DNA from 2 places in the Roseateles albus genome. Region 2 is predicted to be linked to the other one. Evidence: predicted binding sites of a transcription regulator. Region 2 holds the regulator's gene; the other holds the start of a gene.

Region 1 (9,094 bases), on a different contig from region 2:
GTGGCGCGCTATCAGGCTATCTTGGCCAATCCTGACGCCGCCTGGGTACCACGCACCGTCATCATTGCCGGCAAGGCGGCCAGCGCTTATGTGATGGCCAAGTCCATCATTCAGCTGGCGCACGATGTGGCGCGCGTGGTCAATAGCGACCCGCGTGTCGGCGACAAGCTCAAGCTCGTCTATCTGCCCAATTACGGCGTTAGTCTGGCCGAGGTGATCATCCCGGCGGCCGACCTGTCCGAGCAAATCTCTACCGCCGGCACCGAGGCTTCGGGCACCGGTAATATGAAGTTCGCCCTCAATGGCGCGCTGACCATTGGCACCTGGGACGGCGCCAATATCGAGATGGCCCAGGCCATGGGTGAGGAGAATATGTTCGTCTTCGGCCTGCGCACCGAGGCGGTCGCGCAGATCAAAGCGCTCGGTTACGACCCGCGTCTGTATATGGAACAGAACGCGCAGCTCAAGCGCGTCATCGACAGCATCGCCGGTGGCGTGTTCTCAAGCGGTGATGCGGGGCGCTACCGCGCCTTGACCGAGATGCTCTTGAACCGCGACAACTACTTGCTGATGGCGGACTTTGCCGCCTATGTGGACAAGCAGTTGGAAGTGGACGCGCTCTATGCGCAGCCCGAAGCCTGGGGCGCCAAGGCGATTTTGAATGTGGCTGGCATGGGGGACTTCTCCAGCGATCGCACGATCGCCGAGTACGTTGACCGCGTCTGGTCGGTCGCCAGCCTGGGCTGAACGTGATGTTGGCGCAGCGCGACGTCGATCAGTTGCTGGGCGGGCGGCATGCCGATCCGTTTGCGGTCTTGGGTCTGCACGCAGAGGCAGACATGGCCGAGGCGGGAGGCCGCCTCTGGCTGCGCGCGCTGCTACCGGGCGCGCGCTCGGTGGACTTGCTGGAGGCCGGCAGCGACAAGCTGGTTGCCAGCCTCAAGCTGCGTCTTCCGGACGGGCTGTTCGAAGCACCGGCCGGGCGCCGCCGCAAGCGCTTTGATTACCGCCTGCGCGTGTGCTGGGGCGATGGCAGCGAGGGTGTTTATGCCGATGCTTATGCCTTCGGTCCGCAATTGCCCGAGCAAGACCTGAGCCTGTTGGCGCGCGGCGAGCACCCGCGGCCCTTCGAGGCGCTGGGCGCCCATCCTCTTATCTTGGGTGATGTCGCCGGCGTGCGCTTTGCGGTCTGGGCGCCGAATGCCAGCCGCGTCAGCGTGGTCGGCAGCTTTAACGGCTGGGACGGAAGGCGCCACGCAATGCGGCGGCGCCACGAGAGCGGCGTGTGGGAGATTTTTGTGCCGCATGTGGCGGCGGGCGATCTCTACAAGTTCGAGCTGCTGGATGCCGGGGGGCAGTTGTTGCCGCTGAAGGCCGACCCATTTGCCCGTGCCGCGCAGCTGCGGCCAGACACGGCCAGCATCGTCGCCAGCGCCTTGTCGGCGCCCAAGGCCTTGCCGGCCGAGCGCGCGGCGGCCAATGCGCGCTCGGCGCCGATCTCGGTTTACGAAGTGCATGCCGCCTCCTGGCGGCGCGGCGCGGCGCAGTTCCCGACTTGGGATGAGTTGGCCGAGCAGTTGCCGGCCTACGCCGCCGAAATGGGCTTCACGCATTTGCAGCTGATGCCCATCAGCGAGCACCCGTTTGATGGCTCCTGGGGCTATCAAACGCTGGGCCTGTATGCGCCCAGTGCACGCTTCGGCCCGCCCGAGGGTTTTGCCCGTTTTGTGGCGGCCTGCCATGCGCGTGGCTTGGGGCTGCTGCTGGACTGGGTGCCGGCGCATTTCCCCGCCGACGCTCATGGTTTGGCGAATTTTGACGGCACGCAACTGTACGAATATGCCGACCCGCGCGAGGGCTTCCATCGCGACTGGAATACGCTGATCTACAACTTTGGCCGCAACGAGGTGCGCCAATTCCTGGTCGGCAATGCGCTGTACTGGACCGAGCGCTGGGGCGTGGACGGCCTGCGCGTCGATGCGGTCGCGTCCATGCTTTACCGCGACTATTCGCGCCCGGCCGGTGAGTGGGTTCCGAATAGCGAAGGAGGGCGCGAGAACTTTGAGGCGATCGCCCTGTTGCGCCGCATGAATGAGCAATTAGGTCAGGCCTCGCCAGGCGCCATTACCATGGCCGAGGAGTCGACCAGCTTCCCCGGCGTCTCGGCGCCGACCTCGGCAGGCGGCCTAGGCTTTCACTACAAATGGAATATGGGCTGGATGAATGACACGCTCAAATACATGCAGGAAGACCCGGTTCACCGGCGCTGGCACCATGACAAGATGACCTTCGGCCTGGTCTATGCCTTCAGCGAAAACTTTGTGCTGCCAATCTCGCATGACGAGGTTGTGCATGGCAAGGGGGCTATGCTGAACAAAATGCCCGGCGACGCCTGGCAGAAGTTCGCCAATCTGCGCGCCTATTACGGCTTTATGTGGGGCCATCCGGGCAAGAAGCTGCTGTTCATGGGCCAGGAGTTCGCTCAAAGCAGCGAATGGAATCATGACGCTGAATTGCCATGGGCCTTGCTGGAGCAGCCCGCGCATGCCGGCGTGCAGCGCTTGGTGCGCGATTTGAATACCCTTTACCGCGCGCAGCCGGCGCTGCATCGGCTTGACTGCGAGGCCGCCGGTTTCGAGTGGCTGGACGCAGCGGACGCCGAGCATTCGGTTTTGGCCTGGCTGCGCAAAGACGAGGGCTCAGCACCACCGGTCATTGTTGTGAGCAACCTCACCCCAGTGCCGCGCCATGGCTATCGTCTGGGTGTGCCGGCCGGCTATGCGATCTGGACTGAAGCCCTGAATACCGATTCTGCGCATTACGGCGGCAGCAATATGGGCAATCAAGCCGGACAGCTGCGTGCTGAGCCCGTGGCCACACAGGGCCAAGCGCAGTCGATTGTGCTGAGCTTGCCGCCGCTGGCCTGCCTATTTCTTGTGCCTGCTTGAGACCCTGTTGATTTATGTCTGCATTGCCAACAAAACTTTTGCCCGGGCGCCACGAGCCACTGGGCGCCACGCCGCGCGACGGCGGCATCAACTTTGCCGTGTTCTCGGAAGGTGCAACGCGCATCGAGCTGTGCATCTTCGATGCTTCGGGCCAGCGTGAGCTGCGTCGCTTTGACTTGCCGGGCCATGACGACGCGGTCTTCCACGGCTTCTTGCCCGGCCTCGGCGCGGGTCTGGTCTACGGCCTGCGCGCCCACGGCCCCTACGCGCCCGAGCATGGTTATCGCTTCAACGCGCATAAGCTGCTGCTCGATCCCTATGCGCGCGAGATCGTCGGCCATTTCAATTGGGGCCCCGAGCAGCATGGCTATGAGCTGGGTCATCCGGACGGCCCGCGCTCCTTCGATACGCGCGACAACGCGCTACAAGCGCTGAAGGCGCGGGTGGCGCCAGGTTTGGAGCCCGCCAGCAGCCCGCGCCTGAATGCGCCGCGCCATGCGACGGCCGATTTGGTGCTGTATGAAGTCCATGTAAAGGGCTTTTCCAAGCGACTGCCGGGCCTGCCGGCCGAGCTGCAGGGCACTTATGCCGGCCTGGCGCATCCGGTCGCGCTGGCACATTTCAAGGCCTTGGGCGTGACGACCCTGTCTCTGCTGCCGGTCCACTTCCACATCGATGAGCCGCATCTGGCCGACCTGGGCAAGCCCAATTACTGGGGCTATAACAGCCTGGGTTTTTTCAGCCCGGACCCTGGTCTGGCGCAGGCCCGGCACCGGGACGACCCGAGCGCCGTGCGGGAGGAGTTTCGTGCGATGGTGCGCGAGCTGCACGCGGCCGGGCTGGAGGTGGTGCTGGACGTGGTCTACAACCACACGCCCGAGGGCAATGAGTTCGGCCCGACCCTGAGCTTCAGGGGCTTGGACAACCGCAGCTATTACCGTCTGGTTGCCGATGACAAAAGCCGTTATGAAAATGTCAGCGCCTGCGGTAATACCGTCAACTGCGCCCATCCACGTGTCGCGCAGCTGGTGCTGGACTCGCTGCGCTACTGGGTCGGCGAGATGGGCGTCGACGGCTTCCGGTTTGATTTGGCCCCGGTGCTGGGCCGCACCCACCATGGCTTTGACCCGCAAGCGGCATTCTTTACCGCCTTGCGTCAGGACCCGCTGCTGGCCGGCGTGCATCTGATCTCGGAGCCCTGGGACGCCGGCCATGAGGGCTACCAGGTTGGGCGCTTCCCGGGCCGCTTTCTGGACTGGAATGACAAGTTCCGCGACGCGGTGCGCGGCTATTGGCTGCGCTCGGACAAGCCCAGTGTCGGTCGTGGCGAGCTGGCGCGGCGCTTCATGGCTTCCAGCGATCTGTTCCACCACGGCAGCCGCCGGCCCAGCGCCTCGGTCAATTTTGTCTCTGTGCATGATGGTTATGTCTTGGCCGATGTGGTGAGCTTCTCGACCAAGCACAACCACGCTAACGGCGAAAACAACCGCGATGGACGTGATGGTGAGCTGTGCGCCAATTTTGGGTTTGAGGGGCCGAGCGATGACGCCGCCATTCGCGCAACTCGCTTGCGCGTGCGCCGCGCCATGCTGGCCACGCTGCTGCTGGCCCAGGGTACGCCGATGCTGTGCGCCGGGGACGAGATCGGCAACAGCCAGGGCGGCAATAACAATGCCTATTGCCAGGACAACGCGACGACCTGGCTGAGCTGGGCCGAAGCTGAAGCAGATACGCAAGCTTTTGTCGCGCAGCTCTTGGCGCTGCGCCGCCAAGAGCCTTTGCTGCGCCATGACGCCTGGTTTGCCTCGGCCCGGGAAGACGTCGGCGACGCCGCCGCGCGCCTGCGCTGGTTCACGCCGGCGGGCCTAGAGATGCAGCAGCAAGACTGGTTTGATGCTTCCAGCCATGCTTTCGCGGCGCAGATGTTCGAGGCCGGCGCCAGCCAGCCGCGTCTGATGGTGGTGTTCAACCCCGAGCCTCAAGAGCTGGCCTTCAAACTCTGCGGCGGCGCCTGGCGCTTGGCGCTGGACAGCAGCGGCGTGCTGCCAGCCACGGATCAAATTTTCCACACAGGTCAGACAATGACCATCCCCGGGCGCAGCTTGCTTTTGCTGCGTCATGACTGAGAAAGCAACGATGAACCTCAATCAACGCTCCGCTGGTGTGCTCTTGCACATCACTTCCTTGCCCGGCCCGCATGGCATGGGCGACTTCGGTCCCGACGCTTATGCTTTTGTCGATTGGCTGCACAGCGCCGGCCAGAGCATCTGGCAGTTGCTGCCGACCACGCCGATCGGCCCCGGCGATTCGCCTTACCAAGGCGTATCGGCCTTTGCCGGCAGCCAGTGGATGGTGGCGTTTGAACCGCTGATCGCCAAAGGTTGGTTGGCGCCGCCGCATTTGCCCGCCGACGGCTTTAACGCACAAGTAGCCGATTACGGCCGCGTGCTGCCTTGGCGCGAGCAGCAGCTGCGCTTGGCATCGGCAGGCTTCTTCGCCAAGGCCAGCGCCGAGGACCGCGCGGCTTTTGCCGCCTGGTGCGAGGCCCAAAACGATTGGTTGGACGACTACGCGCTCTTCATGGCGATCCGCTCTCCGCTGAATGGTCTGCCCTGGTGGAGCTGGGCACCGGCCTTGGCGCGGCGCGAGCCTGAGGCCTTGGCCGCAGCGCGGCTCAGCCATGCCGACGAGTACCGCTTCTGGCAGTTTGTGCAATGGGCGTTTGACAGCCAGATCGGCGCGCTCAAGTCCTATGCCAATAGCAAGGGCGTGTCCATCATGGGCGACCTGCCTATCTTCGTCGCGCATGACAGTGCCGACTGCTGGTCGCGCCCCGAGCTTTATCACCTAGATGAGAACTTCCAGACCACGGTCGTGGCCGGCGTGCCACCCGATGCGATGTCGCTGGAAGGGCAGCGCTGGGGCAACCCTCTTTACCGCTGGGAGGCCATGGCGGCAGATAACTACAGCTGGTGGACGGCGCGCGTCAAACGTGCGCTGAGTCAGGCCGATGTGTTCCGCATTGACCATTTCCGGGGCTTTGCCGGCTATTACGAAATCCCGGCCAGCAGCCCCGATGCAAAGCAAGGCCAATGGATCACCGGCCCCGGCCAGGCCTTGTTCGACGCCATAGCGGCAGCGCTCGGCGCCTTGCCCATCGTCGCGGAAGACCTGGGCTTCATCACGCCGGATGTGCATGCGCTGCGCGACGGCTGCGGTTTTCCGGGTATGAAGATCTTGCAGTTCGGCTTTGGCGGCGACGCGACGCATGAGTTCTTGCCGCATATGTGGCCGCGCAACTGTGTGGTCTATACCGGCACCCATGACAACGACACCGTGCGTGGTTGGTGGGACAAGGCTGCGCCGCATGAGCGCGCCTATGCCGGCGCCTACCTGGCTTGCGGCGAGCAGGATGTGCACTGGGCGATGATTCGCGCCTGCTGCAATTCGGTCGCCAATTTGGCGGTGTTCCCGCTGCAAGATGTTTTGGGCCTGGGCGGTGAACACCGGATGAATGTGCCCGGCGTCTTGGGTGGCAACTGGAGCTGGCGCTTCACTTGGTCGATGTTGGGGGCCGAGCCGACCCGCGTGCTGGGTCTGATCTCGGCGGCCAGCGGGAGGGCGCCGATTGGCTTGCTGAAATTGCCAGCCTAAGCCAGGAGTTTTTCTGGATGTAGCTCACCCTATGAGCTACTGGCTTTGTACGATGGATGAACTTGCTGGTCTTTTGGCTGCAATCTCAAAAACTACTGTACAAAACCTCAGGTTGCGCCATAATTCGGCCAGCTCATTCAGGAGAACTTCATGGACGCCCCAGTCAAAACCGCCAACACCGTCAACCCAGAGAAGGCCAAGGCCTTGCAGGCCGCGCTCAGCCAAATCGAAAAGCAATTTGGCAAGGGCTCCATCATGCGCCTGGCCGATGGCGAGGTGATCGAGGACATTCAGGTCGTCTCTACCGGCTCTCTGGGCCTGGACATCGCGCTGGGCGTTGGCGGCCTGCCGCGCGGCCGGGTGGTCGAGATTTACGGCCCAGAATCCTCGGGCAAGACCACGCTGACGCTGCAGGTGATCGCCGAGATGCAAAAGCTCAGCGGCGTTTGCGCCTTCATTGATGCCGAGCATGCGCTGGACATTCAATATGCGCAAAAGCTTGGCGTCAATCTGCAAGACCTGTTGATCAGCCAGCCCGATACCGGCGAGCAGGCGCTCGAGATCGTCGACGCGCTGGTGCGCTCCGGCGCGGTCGACCTGATCGTCGTCGACTCGGTCGCGGCCTTGACGCCCAAGGCCGAGTTGGAAGGTGAAATGGGCGACTCCTTGCCCGGCTTGCAAGCCCGTTTGATGAGCCAGGCGCTGCGCAAGCTGACCGCCACCATCAAGAAGGCCAATTGCATGGTCATCTTCATTAACCAGATCCGCATGAAGATCGGCGTGATGTTCGGCAGCCCCGAGACCACTACCGGCGGTAACGCGCTGAAGTTCTACGCCTCGGTGCGCTTGGACATCCGCCGCATCGGCTCGATCAAGAAGGGCGATGAAGTGATCGGCAGCGAAACCAAGGTCAAGGTGGTCAAGAACAAGGTCGCGCCGCCGTTCAAGACCGCCGAATTCGACATTCTTTACGGCGAAGGCATCAGCCGCGAAGGCGAGATCATCGATATGGGTGTGATCGCCAAGGTGGTCGAAAAGTCCGGCTCCTGGTATGCCTATAACGGCGAAAAGATCGGCCAAGGCAAGGACAATGCGCGCGAATTCCTGCGCGAGAACCCCGATATCGCGCATGAAATCGAGAACAAGGTGCGCGACTCGCTGGGCGTGCCCCTGTTGGCAGGCACGGCCGCTGCTTGAGCTTCGTAAGGCACCGAGCATGAGCGGTCCAGCCGCCGATCTGAATCTGGTGCAGCGCTTTTGGGCGCTGTACCAAGCGCGCGAATGGGCCGCCGCGCAAGCCTTGCTGCATCCGGAAGCCTGTTGCCAATGGTGGGCGACGTCTGAGCGCTTCGAGGGCGCTGTGGCCATCGTCCATGTCAATGCCGTCTACCCCGAGGGCTGGACGATTCATCTGCTGGAGTTGAATGCGCTGGGCGCTGCGGGGCAAGCGTCGGCGTCAGCGGACGCGCAGTCGCGCCGGCGCGTGCACAGCTTGGTGCGGGTTGATCATGGCGCTCAGTCTTTCTACGCCAATAGTTTCTTTGGCATTGAGCGAGACTTGATCGTCAGCATTGACGAGTATTGGTCGGATACGCAGGCGGCTCCTGCTTGGCGGCAGAACGGCAGCTTGCCGGGTTTGATTCCAATGGCAGTAGATCAGCGGCAGGGCCTGTCGCTGCAAGTCGCTGCGTCCTGATAGAACTGAAGTGGCCCCGCCTTGCTGCGGGCCCGCCATGCGCTGCGCAAACAGAAATGAAACCGCTGTCCTTGAAAATGCGCGCCATTTCCCTGCTGTCCCAGCGCGAGCACAGCCGAGTCGAGCTTCGCCGCAAGCTACAGAACATTCAGCGCAAAGCTGCTCCGGCCGCTGAAGGCGAGCCGAGCCTTGTAATGGATGCCCAGGCCGAACTCGACTTGTTGCTGGACTGGCTGCAGGCTCAAGGCTATCTGAGCGATCAGCGCTTTGTCGAGTCCCGGGTGCATGCGCGAGCCTCGCGTTATGGCAACCTGCGTATCAAGCAAGAGTTGGCTCAACATGGGCTGAGCCTGAGTGCCGAGGCAATGTCCGAGCTCAAGGCGGCCGAGCTTGAGCGCGCCAAAATCATCTACTTACGCAAATTCGGAGCCCATGCGCCGCCTGACGCAGCGGCCAAGGCCAAGCAGATCCGCTTCATGACGGCGCGCGGCTTCAGCCCCGAAACGATTCGAAAGCTGCTGCGTTGGGACGACGATTGATGCTTGTCCAGCCTCACAACATCGCGCAAAAAGCCAGGGTTCATGCCCGTCTTGACAGTTTCGCGAAAGCCTTGCGGCGGCGCAGCATGCTACATTGTGAGCCTACACATGTCCCTGCCTGCCGACCATTTGGGCCGCAGGCAGTGTTTTGTGTGAAGCCGTTTTCAAGACATGCCCCTATCCAATCCTTTCGCCGAGCGCCGTTTGATGCATCGCCGCGCCATTGATGTGCAGGTGTTCGCGCGCGCCGACGGCTT
Region 2 (9,094 bases):
TCGTGCCGCGCAGCCTGATTGCCGAGTTGATCGCCGATGAGGCGATCGATTCCTGGTTGTCAGACCAGACCCGTCGCGTGTTGGACCTCTGCACCGGCAACGGCTCGCTGGCCGTGCTGGCCGCGATGGCTTGGCCCGAATTGCAGGTCGACGCGATCGACCTCAGCGCGGATGCTCTTGCGGTCGCGCGCATCAACGTCGACAAGCATGGGCTTGGCGAGCGCATCCGCTTGCTGCAAGGCGACGGCTTCGCGCCGGTGGCCGCCGAAGCTGCGCGTTATGACCTGATTTTGTGCAATCCGCCCTATGTCAACGCGGATGCTATGAGCACGCTGCCCGCCGAGTACCGCGCCGAGCCCGAGCTGGCCCTGGCGGGCGGCGCGGACGGCATGGATTTTGTGCGCCGCTTGCTCAGTCAAGCCGCCGAGCATTTGACCGAGAACGGTCTGCTGGTGCTGGAAATCGGCAATGAGTGCGAATATTTTTACGCTGCCTTCCCGCAGCTTGAAGTGGCCTGGATGGCAACATCGGCCGGAGACTATCAAGTGTTAATCGTTACCCCTGCAGCATTGAGAAAAGAAAAGGCCCTACTCGCATCATGATCACGCTACGCAATATCACGCTGCGGCGCGGCACCAAGGTCGTCCTCGACGACGCCTCCGTCACCCTGCAACCGGGTGAAAAAATCGGCCTGGTCGGGCGCAACGGCGCCGGCAAATCCAGCCTCTTTGCGATGCTGACCAACCGACTGCAAAACGACAAGGGCGAGGTCGATATCCCGCGTCAATGGGCGGTCGGCGAAGTTGCGCAGGACATGCCGGAGACCGAAATGCCGGCCACCGACTATGTGCTGGAAGGTGACCGCCGCCTGATGGAAGCCCGCATGGCATTGGACGCGGCCGAAGCCGCCGAAGACGGCCACGCGATGGCCGATGCCCACGCCATGCTCAGCGACGCTGGCGCCTTTGACGCCCGCCCGCGTGCGCAAGCGCTGCTGATGGGCCTGGGTTTCAAGGGCGCGCAAGTTGACGCCCCAGTGAACAGCTTCTCGGGCGGCTGGCGCATGCGCTTGCAGCTCGCCCGTGCGCTGATGTGCCCGGCAGAGCTGATGCTGCTGGACGAGCCGACCAACCACTTGGACTTGGACGCCTTGGTGTGGCTGGAAGCCTGGTTGATGCGCTACGAAGGCACGCTGATCGTGATCAGCCATGACCGCGAATTCCTCGACGCGATCACGAAAGTAACCCTGCATCTGGACGAAGCCAAGCTGATGCGCTACGGCGGCAACTACACCGCCTTTGAGTCGATGCGCGCCGAGCGCATGGTCTTGCAGGCGGCAGCGTTTGGCAAGCAGCAAGACCGCATTGAGCATTTGCAGAAGTTCATCGACCGCTTCAAGGCCAAGGCCAGCAAGGCCAAGCAGGCGCAAAGCCGGGTCAAGGCGCTGGAGCGTATGGAGCGCTTGGCGCCTGTCTTGGCTTCGGCCGATTTTTCGTTCGAGTTCCGCGAGCCGCTGAACCTGCCCAATCCGATGTTGATGTTTGACGAAGTCGCCTGCGGCTACGACACCGACGAAGGCGAGAACGTGATCGTGCGCGGCATCAACCGCTCGGTCCTCGCGGGCCAGCGCATCGGCATCTTGGGTGCCAACGGCCAGGGCAAGTCGACCTTGGTGAAGACCGTCGCCCGCGCGCAGCGCGCGATGGGCGGCATGATCACCGAAGGCAAGGGCCTGACGATTGGCTACTTTGCCCAGCAGGAAATGGACGTCTTGCGCCCCGATGAAGGCCCGCTCTCGCACATGGTGCGCTTGGCCAAGGACATGGCGGCCAACGGCGGGACCGGCGCGCGCGAGCAGGAGTTGCGCGACTTTTTGGGCCAGTTCCGCTTTGTCGGCGCGATGGTGAATCAAGAGGTCGGCAGCCTCTCGGGCGGTGAGAAAGCGCGCCTCGTGCTGGCCATGCTGGTCTGGCAGCGCCCCAACCTCTTGCTTCTGGACGAACCAACCAACCATCTGGACTTGAACACGCGTGAGGCGCTGTCGATGGCGCTGAACGAGTTCGAAGGCACGGTGATGCTGGTCAGCCATGACCGCGCCTTGCTGCGTGAGGTTTGCGACGAGTTCTGGCTGGTGGCCAAGGGCGTGGTGGCACCGTTTGACGGCGATCTGGACGACTACCAAAAGTGGCTGCTGGATCAATCCAAGGAGGCCGCCAAGGCCGCCAAAGAAGCCGCCAAGGCTGCGGCCAAGAACTTTGGCAAACAAACCGCCAAGCCCGTCGCGGCTGTTGCCGCTGCGCCAGTAGCCGCAGCCGCGCCAACAGACCGCAAGATCAGCGGGCAGGCCCGCCAAAAACTGGCCGAACAGACCAAACCGCTGCGCCGCGAAATGGACGCTATCGACGCCACGTTGAACAAGCTGGCGGACGAACGCACGGCGGTCGAAGCGCAACTCGGCGCGGGCAACGCTTCACCGTCGCAAATTGCTGAGTCCGGCCGGCGCCTCAAGGCGATTCACGACGAACTCGCAGCTGCCGAGCTGCGCTGGCTGGAGCTCAGCGCCGAGGTCGACGCTCTCCACGCCGCGAACTAAGTCAGGCGCTCAGCAGCACGGCCGCCACTCCCAAGGCGGCCGGCAGCGCCTGGATGAAAGCAATCTTGCGGCTGACGGTGGCGGCGCCAAACAGGCCCGCTACCACCACACAACCCAAGAAGAACAACTGCACCGCATGGCCGGCAGCGCCCAAGCTCAAACCCCAGAGCAGGCCCGCGGCGAGGAAGCCGTTGTACAGCCCCTGATTAGCGGCCAGCGCCTTGCTGGCCTGGGCAAATTCGGGCGTCAGCCTGAAGGTCTTCAGCCCCAGCGGCTTGGTCCACAGAAACATCTCCAGCACCAAAAAATAGATGTGCAGGCCAGCCACCAGGGCCAGCAAAGCGTTTGCGATCAGCGTCATCATCGAGACTCTCTCCGTTTGCAAATAACCACTTAGATTGCATGCAATTGAATTGCACCCTACATTACATCCCATGCCTAGTCGAAAAGCCATTTCAGCAGTAGCGAGGTCCAGTGCCGACGAATGGCTGCACCTGGACCGGCAACTCTGCTTTGCGCTTTATGCCAGTTCTTTGGCAATGACCAAGCAATACAAACCCTTGCTTGCGGCGCTTGGGCTCACGTACCCGCAGTACTTGGTGATGTTGCTGCTCTGGGAGTCGGATGGCGTCAGCGTTTCAAACCTTGGGCAACGCCTGTCGCTCGATTCCGGCACCCTAACGCCCTTGCTCAAACGCCTCGAAAACAATGGCTTGATCAATCGACGACGCGCTCTTGACGATGAGCGCCGGGTCGATATTTTCCTGAGTGAAGCAGGTAACGCGCTACGCGTGCGAGCCCGCCAGATTCCGCCACAAATGGCCTGCGCGACCGCCTGCACGCTTGAAGAGCTCCAATCACTGACGCAGCGCCTGCATCAGCTGCGCCAGCAGCTCAATAACTCCCCCGTTCCTTCCCTCAAACCTTGAAGAAAGACTTCAGCAAAATGGCACTCGAAAAAGTTCTCTACACCGCCCACGCAACTTCCACCGGTGGCCGCGAAGGCACCTCGGCAACCCCGGACGGCGCGCTCAGCGTCACCTTGTCGACCCCCAAAGAACTGGGCGGCGCAGGTGGCCCTGGCACCAATCCGGAGCAGTTGTTTGCGGCGGGCTATTCGGCCTGTTTCATTGGCGCGATGAAGGCCGTAGCGGGCAAGACGAAGACGGCCCTGCCGGCGGATCTTTCCATCACCGCCGATGTGGGCATTGGCCCAATTCCAACCGGCTTCAGCATCCAGGTGGCCTTGCATATCAGCCTGCCCGGCATGGAGCGTGAAGCAGCAGAACAGTTGGTCCAAGCTGCCCACCAAGTCTGCCCCTACTCCAACGCCACGCGCGGCAATATCGACGTGACCTTGACAGTGGTCTAAGACTCGATGGCGGCCAGTCAGCCGGCCGCCATCAGCCTGAGCAGCAACTCGACCCGGGCCTTGACCGGGCTAAGCGCACCGGCGCTGGGCAAGGCGTCTGCGGACTCGGTCACCGGGCCGGCATCACAGCGAGTGCTGCGCAGCACGGCCACCCCCCGTGCCTGGGCTGCGCGCAAGGCGGCGTCCAATTTCAGCGACAGACTGCCATTGCCGGTGCCTGCTACCACCAGCCCATTCACGCCGGAATTGACCAGCGCATCGACCATCGCACCATCAGCGCCGGCGTAGTTCAGCAAAACTTCCACGCGGGGCCAGTTCGCTGCTGCGGCACTGACAAGGCTCAGCCCAAAGGGCGGCTGTCCGGCTTCAAGCGCGCCCAGCCATCGCACCGCGCCCTCTTCCACCACTGCCAGCCGCGCGCCATCGACCGAAGCGAAAGCATCCACCCGGTAGCTGTGAATCTTGCGCACTTGAGCGGCCGAATGCACGGCACCCGCAAAAACGACCAGCACGCCATGCGCTTGAGGGTCAAGTGCGACATTGACGGCATCCAGCAAATTCTGCGGACCGTCGGTTTGCAGCGCTGTCGCAGGCCGCATCGCAGCGGTCAGCACCAAGGGCTTGCTAGGTGCCAATACGCGATGCAAAAAGTAAGCGGTTTCCTCCAAGGTGTCGGTACCGTGGGTGATGACGATGCCTGCAACTTCGGGCCTGGCCAGATGCGCTGCCACGCGTACAGCGAGCTTTTGCCATGTCGCAAAGTCCATGTCCTTGCTGTCTAGTTGGGCAACTTGCTCGGTTTCTAGCCGCCGTCGCCCCAAAGGCGGAATAGCCTGCACCAATTCTGCAACGCCCAACTGCGCCGCCTGATAGCCGACGTTGTCGGCTGCATCTTGCGCTGTGCCGGCAATCGTGCCGCCGGTGCCCAATATCACCACCAAATCCGCACGGTTTGTTTGGGACAAACCACTGATCAGTTCATTTGTGTTTTGCAATTTTCGTCAACCTGGATGAAAATACAGTTACTGGATATATATTCAGGCCAGCAATAAAAGAGGACTTCCATGGATGTCAGCCCCAAACTCACCGCCCGCCAGCAGCAAATCCTCGACTTGGTACGCAGCGCCATTGAAAGCACCGGTGCGCCGCCAACCCGAGCCGAAATTGCACGAGAGTTAGGATTTCGCTCCGCCAATGCCGCCGAAGAACATCTGCAAGCCCTTGCCCGCAAAGGCGTGATCGAATTGGTCGGCGGCACCTCGAGAGGCATCAGGCTGAAGTCTGACACATTACGCGCCTTGAACGAGGCTCGGGACGCGAGAGACGGCCGCAAGGCTCCCGAATCAGAGTCAAAACAGCGATCGTTTGGCACTCAATTCAGCCTGCCTTTGGCGAGTTTGGCGCAGCTCACCTTGCCGCTGGTAGGCCGGGTAGCGGCAGGCCAGCCCATCCTGGCACAAGAACATATTGAACAAAGTTATACCGTTGAAGCGAATATGTTCGCTCGCCAACCGGATTTCTTGCTCAAGGTGCGGGGCATGAGCATGAAAGACATTGGCATCATGGACGGCGACTTGCTCGCCGTCCAGAAGATCAGTGAAGCCAGCAATGGCCAAATCGTGGTGGCCCGTATTGGCGACGAAGTCACGGTGAAACGTTTTAAGCGCAGCCGCAGCGGTATTGAGCTCTTGCCAGAGAACCCTGAGTTCTCACCCATTCTCATCAAGTCCGGCGACGAGAGTTTCTCGCTTGAGGGCTTGGCGGTGGGATTGATAAGAAATCAGATGTTTCTCTGAACTATCGTGAAGCTGAGTTTGACTTGCAGACAAACTCGGCTTCTATTGACTGAGATATCTTATTGGCTGAGATATCTTATTGGCTGAGATATCTTGCTGTACATCCAAAATGATGCAGCACTGGCTATAGGATGCCTAAGCTGTACCAGTAAAAGAAAAAGCCCCGGAAACAAATGTTTCCGGGGCTTTCAATATTGGCGGAGTGGACGGGACTCGAACCCGCGACCCCCGGCGTGACAGGCCGGTATTCTAACCAACTGAACTACCACTCCAAATGCATTGAATTGCTTCAGCGCATCGAACAAAATTTGTATTCATCTTTGCGACGAATACCAAGCATTGTCAAACTTGGCGTCCCCTAGGGGATTCGAACCCCTGTAGTCACCGTGAAAGGGTGGTGTCCTAGGCCTCTAGACGAAGGGGACTAAACCTTCAAATTTTAATCACCTGAACTGCGCGCCTGCCACTCGCCCTAAAGCAAATGGTGGAGATAAACGGGATCGAACCGTTGACCTCTTGCATGCCATGCAAGCGCTCTCCCAGCTGAGCTATACCCCCAAATTCCGGGCATCGCGCTGTTCAAGCTTGATTATTCAATACTGCACTACTCAAAAACAAGCGGCCAATATCTTGGCCGCTTTTAGCGATACCTAACAGCAAATACTTCGCTGCTTCAAACCAATTCAGCATCTTGCTGAACGTCACAATTTTGGCGGAGTGGACGGGACTCGAACCCGCGACCCCCGGCGTGACAGGCCGGTATTCTAACCAACTGAACTACCACTCCATGCATATAAGTGTATCACATATATACTTAACAAATTTGTAGTTGTTTTGAAATTTTCAAACAACTACCAAGCTTTGTAAAACTTGGCGTCCCCTAGGGGATTCGAACCCCTGTAGTCACCGTGAAAGGGTGGTGTCCTAGGCCTCTAGACGAAGGGGACTAAACCTTCTAACTTCCTGAACTGCGCGCCATCCAAATAGTATCAACATTATACCGATAATATTTGGTGGAGATAAACGGGATCGAACCGTTGACCTCTTGCATGCCATGCAAGCGCTCTCCCAGCTGAGCTATACCCCCTTAAAACTTCCAAAACCTTGAATTCCAAGGCCTTGTCGTTTCGCGCTGTTCAAGCAAGACGTAGATTGTAGTACGAATTTTATGAGTTGCGCAAGCGTTCGATCACAATTTCTTTTGGAAACAGTGCCAACACAGCATCAACGCTCGGGGTTTGCACCCGTCCGCACACCAATGCCCGCACCGGCATCGCCAAAAGCGGCATCTTCAGACCATGCGCGGCGACGGTTTCCTTGATCGCAGCGGCAATGGCGACCTTGTTCCAGTCAATCTCCGCAAACTTAGCGGCCAAGGCTTGCAGCGCTGGTTTTACCGTTTCGGTGACATGCGCCGCCAAATCTTCAGCGCTGGGCTGGACCGGCGCGAAGTACATGCTCAGCCAGTCCGCCAATGCGACCGTGGTCGCGCAGCGGTCTTTGAAGAGCGCGCACATGGGAACCAAGGCCTCAGCATCGACATTCAGGCCACGCTTTAGTAATTGAGCAGCTACCAGAACGGCCAATCGCTCGTCATCGGCTTGCTTGATGTACTGGCTGTTCACCCATTCCAGCTTGGCCGGATCCCATTGCGCCGGACTCTTGCTCAGGTGCGTGCCGTCAAACCACGACACCAGTTGCTCGCGCGAGAACAACTCTTCATCACCGTGACTCCAACCCAGGCGCGACAGGTAATTCAACATTGCCTCGGGCAGATAGCCCGCATCTTCGTAAGCAGTCACGCTGACAGCGCCACGACGCTTGGACAGCTTCTGGCCGTCGTCACCCAGAATCACCGGCACATGACCGAAACGCGGCAATGGTGCACCGAGTGCGTTGAAGATATTGATCTGCCAGGGCGTGTTGTTGACATGCTCATCGCCGCGGAAGACATGGCTGATGGCCATGTCCCAATCGTCGACCACGACGCAGAAGTTATAGGTCGGCACGCCATCCGGGCGCACGATGATCAGGTCATCGATCTCGCGGTTATTGATGGTGATCGGACCTTTGACCACATCATCCCAAGTCACATCGCCCTCAAGCGGATTCTTGAAACGCACAACCGCTTGCACGCCTTCGGGTGCTGCAGGCAAGACCTTGCCCGGCTCCGGCCGCCAGCGACGGTCGTAATGCGTTTTTTCACCGCGTGCGCGTTGGGCCTCACGCATCTCGTCGAGTTCGGCCGGCGAGCAATAGCAGCGGTAGGCCTTGCCTTCAGCAATCAACTGTTCCACCACGGCGCTATAGCGCTCCAGGCGCTGCATTTGATAGATCGGACCTTCGTCATAGTCCAGACCCAGCCATTTCATCGAGGCAAGGATCTGCTCGACCGAGTCCTGGGTCGAGCGTGCCACGTCGGTGTCTTCGATGCGCAGCACAAACTTGCCGCCAAAGTGGCGCGCAAAAGCCCAGGAATACAGGGCCGTGCGGGCCGTACCCAGGTGCAAGAAGCCGGTGGGCGATGGCGCGATACGCGTGCGGATGGGAGTGTTTGAATTCAGGCTCATAGGGCGGTCAAGGTAGAAAGTCCACGCAGCAAATCGTCGGTGATGTCGTCCACATGCTCCAGCCCCACGGCCAGGCGGATCAGCCCTTGGCTGAGACCGGCGGCTTGGCGCTGAGCTTCGCTGAGGCGCCCATGCGAAGTGGTGGCCGGGTGCGTGATGATGGACTTGGTGTCGCCCAGATTGGTGGCGATGCTCAGCACACGCGTGCTGTCGATTACGTGAAAAGCGGCCGCTCTTGCCGCTTCGGGCGTTGGCGCCCGAAGCTCAAACGACAACACTGCCCCGCCCTGCCCCGATTGCTGACGCATCGCCAGCTCATGCTGGGGATGCGAAGGCAGCGAGGGGCAATAGACGCGAGCCACTTCGGGCCGGGCCTCCAGCCAACGCGCCACGGCCAGGGCCTGCTCGCTTTGCGCACGCATGCGCAGGCTGAGCGTCTCCAGACCTTTGAGAACAACCCAGGCATTGAACGGTGCGAGCGTCATGCCAACGGTGCGCAAGACCGGCGCAAAAACGTCCTTGATCAGATGGTTGGGGCCACACAAAGCCCCTGCCATGACTCGGCCCTGACCATCCATATACTTGGTCGCCGAATGCATGATCAGATCCGCACCGAGCTTGGCCGGTTGCTGCAAGGCTGGTGTCGAATAGGTGTTGTCCACCACCAGCAAGGCGCCGCACGCATGCGCTATATCGGCCAGCGCCCGGATATCGCAAATCTCGGTGAGCGGGTTGGTCGGTGTCTCGGCAAAGAAAATGCGTG

What was found. The regulator LexA, encoded in region 2, represses DNA repair genes until DNA is damaged. The targets are predictions, from matches to a motif close to ACTGTATNNNNATACAGT.
Region 1: recA (recombinase RecA) is a predicted target of LexA. The motif match lies at 6,697-6,714, and genes of this name have one in related genera.

The regions. Positions count from the first base shown of each region.
Region 1 is NZ_JAQQXT010000001.1:206,540-215,633, forward strand. Features, by position in the region: gene PRZ03_RS00855 (glycogen/starch/alpha-glucan phosphorylase) at 1-747, shown strand, start outside; gene glgB (1,4-alpha-glucan branching protein GlgB) at 753-2,948, shown strand; gene glgX (glycogen debranching protein GlgX) at 2,963-5,074, shown strand; gene malQ (4-alpha-glucanotransferase) at 5,085-6,602, shown strand; gene recA (recombinase RecA) at 6,753-7,799, shown strand; gene PRZ03_RS00880 (hypothetical protein) at 7,819-8,298, shown strand; gene recX (recombination regulator RecX) at 8,355-8,837, shown strand; gene PRZ03_RS00890 (DUF2889 domain-containing protein) at 9,009-9,094, shown strand, end outside.
Region 2 is NZ_JAQQXT010000016.1:78,782-87,875, reverse strand. Features, by position in the region: gene prmB (50S ribosomal protein L3 N(5)-glutamine methyltransferase) at 1-602, shown strand, start outside; gene PRZ03_RS20835 (ABC-F family ATP-binding cassette domain-containing protein) at 599-2,593, shown strand; gene PRZ03_RS20830 (DUF1304 domain-containing protein) at 2,595-2,954, opposite strand; gene PRZ03_RS20825 (MarR family winged helix-turn-helix transcriptional regulator) at 3,028-3,522, shown strand; gene PRZ03_RS20820 (organic hydroperoxide resistance protein) at 3,540-3,965, shown strand; gene PRZ03_RS20815 (asparaginase) at 3,983-4,930, opposite strand; gene lexA (transcriptional repressor LexA) at 5,030-5,761, shown strand; tRNA gene PRZ03_RS20805 (tRNA-Asp) at 5,957-6,033, opposite strand; tRNA gene PRZ03_RS20800 (tRNA-Glu) at 6,111-6,186, opposite strand; tRNA gene PRZ03_RS20795 (tRNA-Ala) at 6,244-6,319, opposite strand; tRNA gene PRZ03_RS20790 (tRNA-Asp) at 6,472-6,548, opposite strand; tRNA gene PRZ03_RS20785 (tRNA-Glu) at 6,633-6,708, opposite strand; tRNA gene PRZ03_RS20780 (tRNA-Ala) at 6,773-6,848, opposite strand; gene gltX (glutamate--tRNA ligase) at 6,928-8,331, opposite strand; gene PRZ03_RS20770 (O-succinylhomoserine sulfhydrylase) at 8,328-9,094, opposite strand, start outside.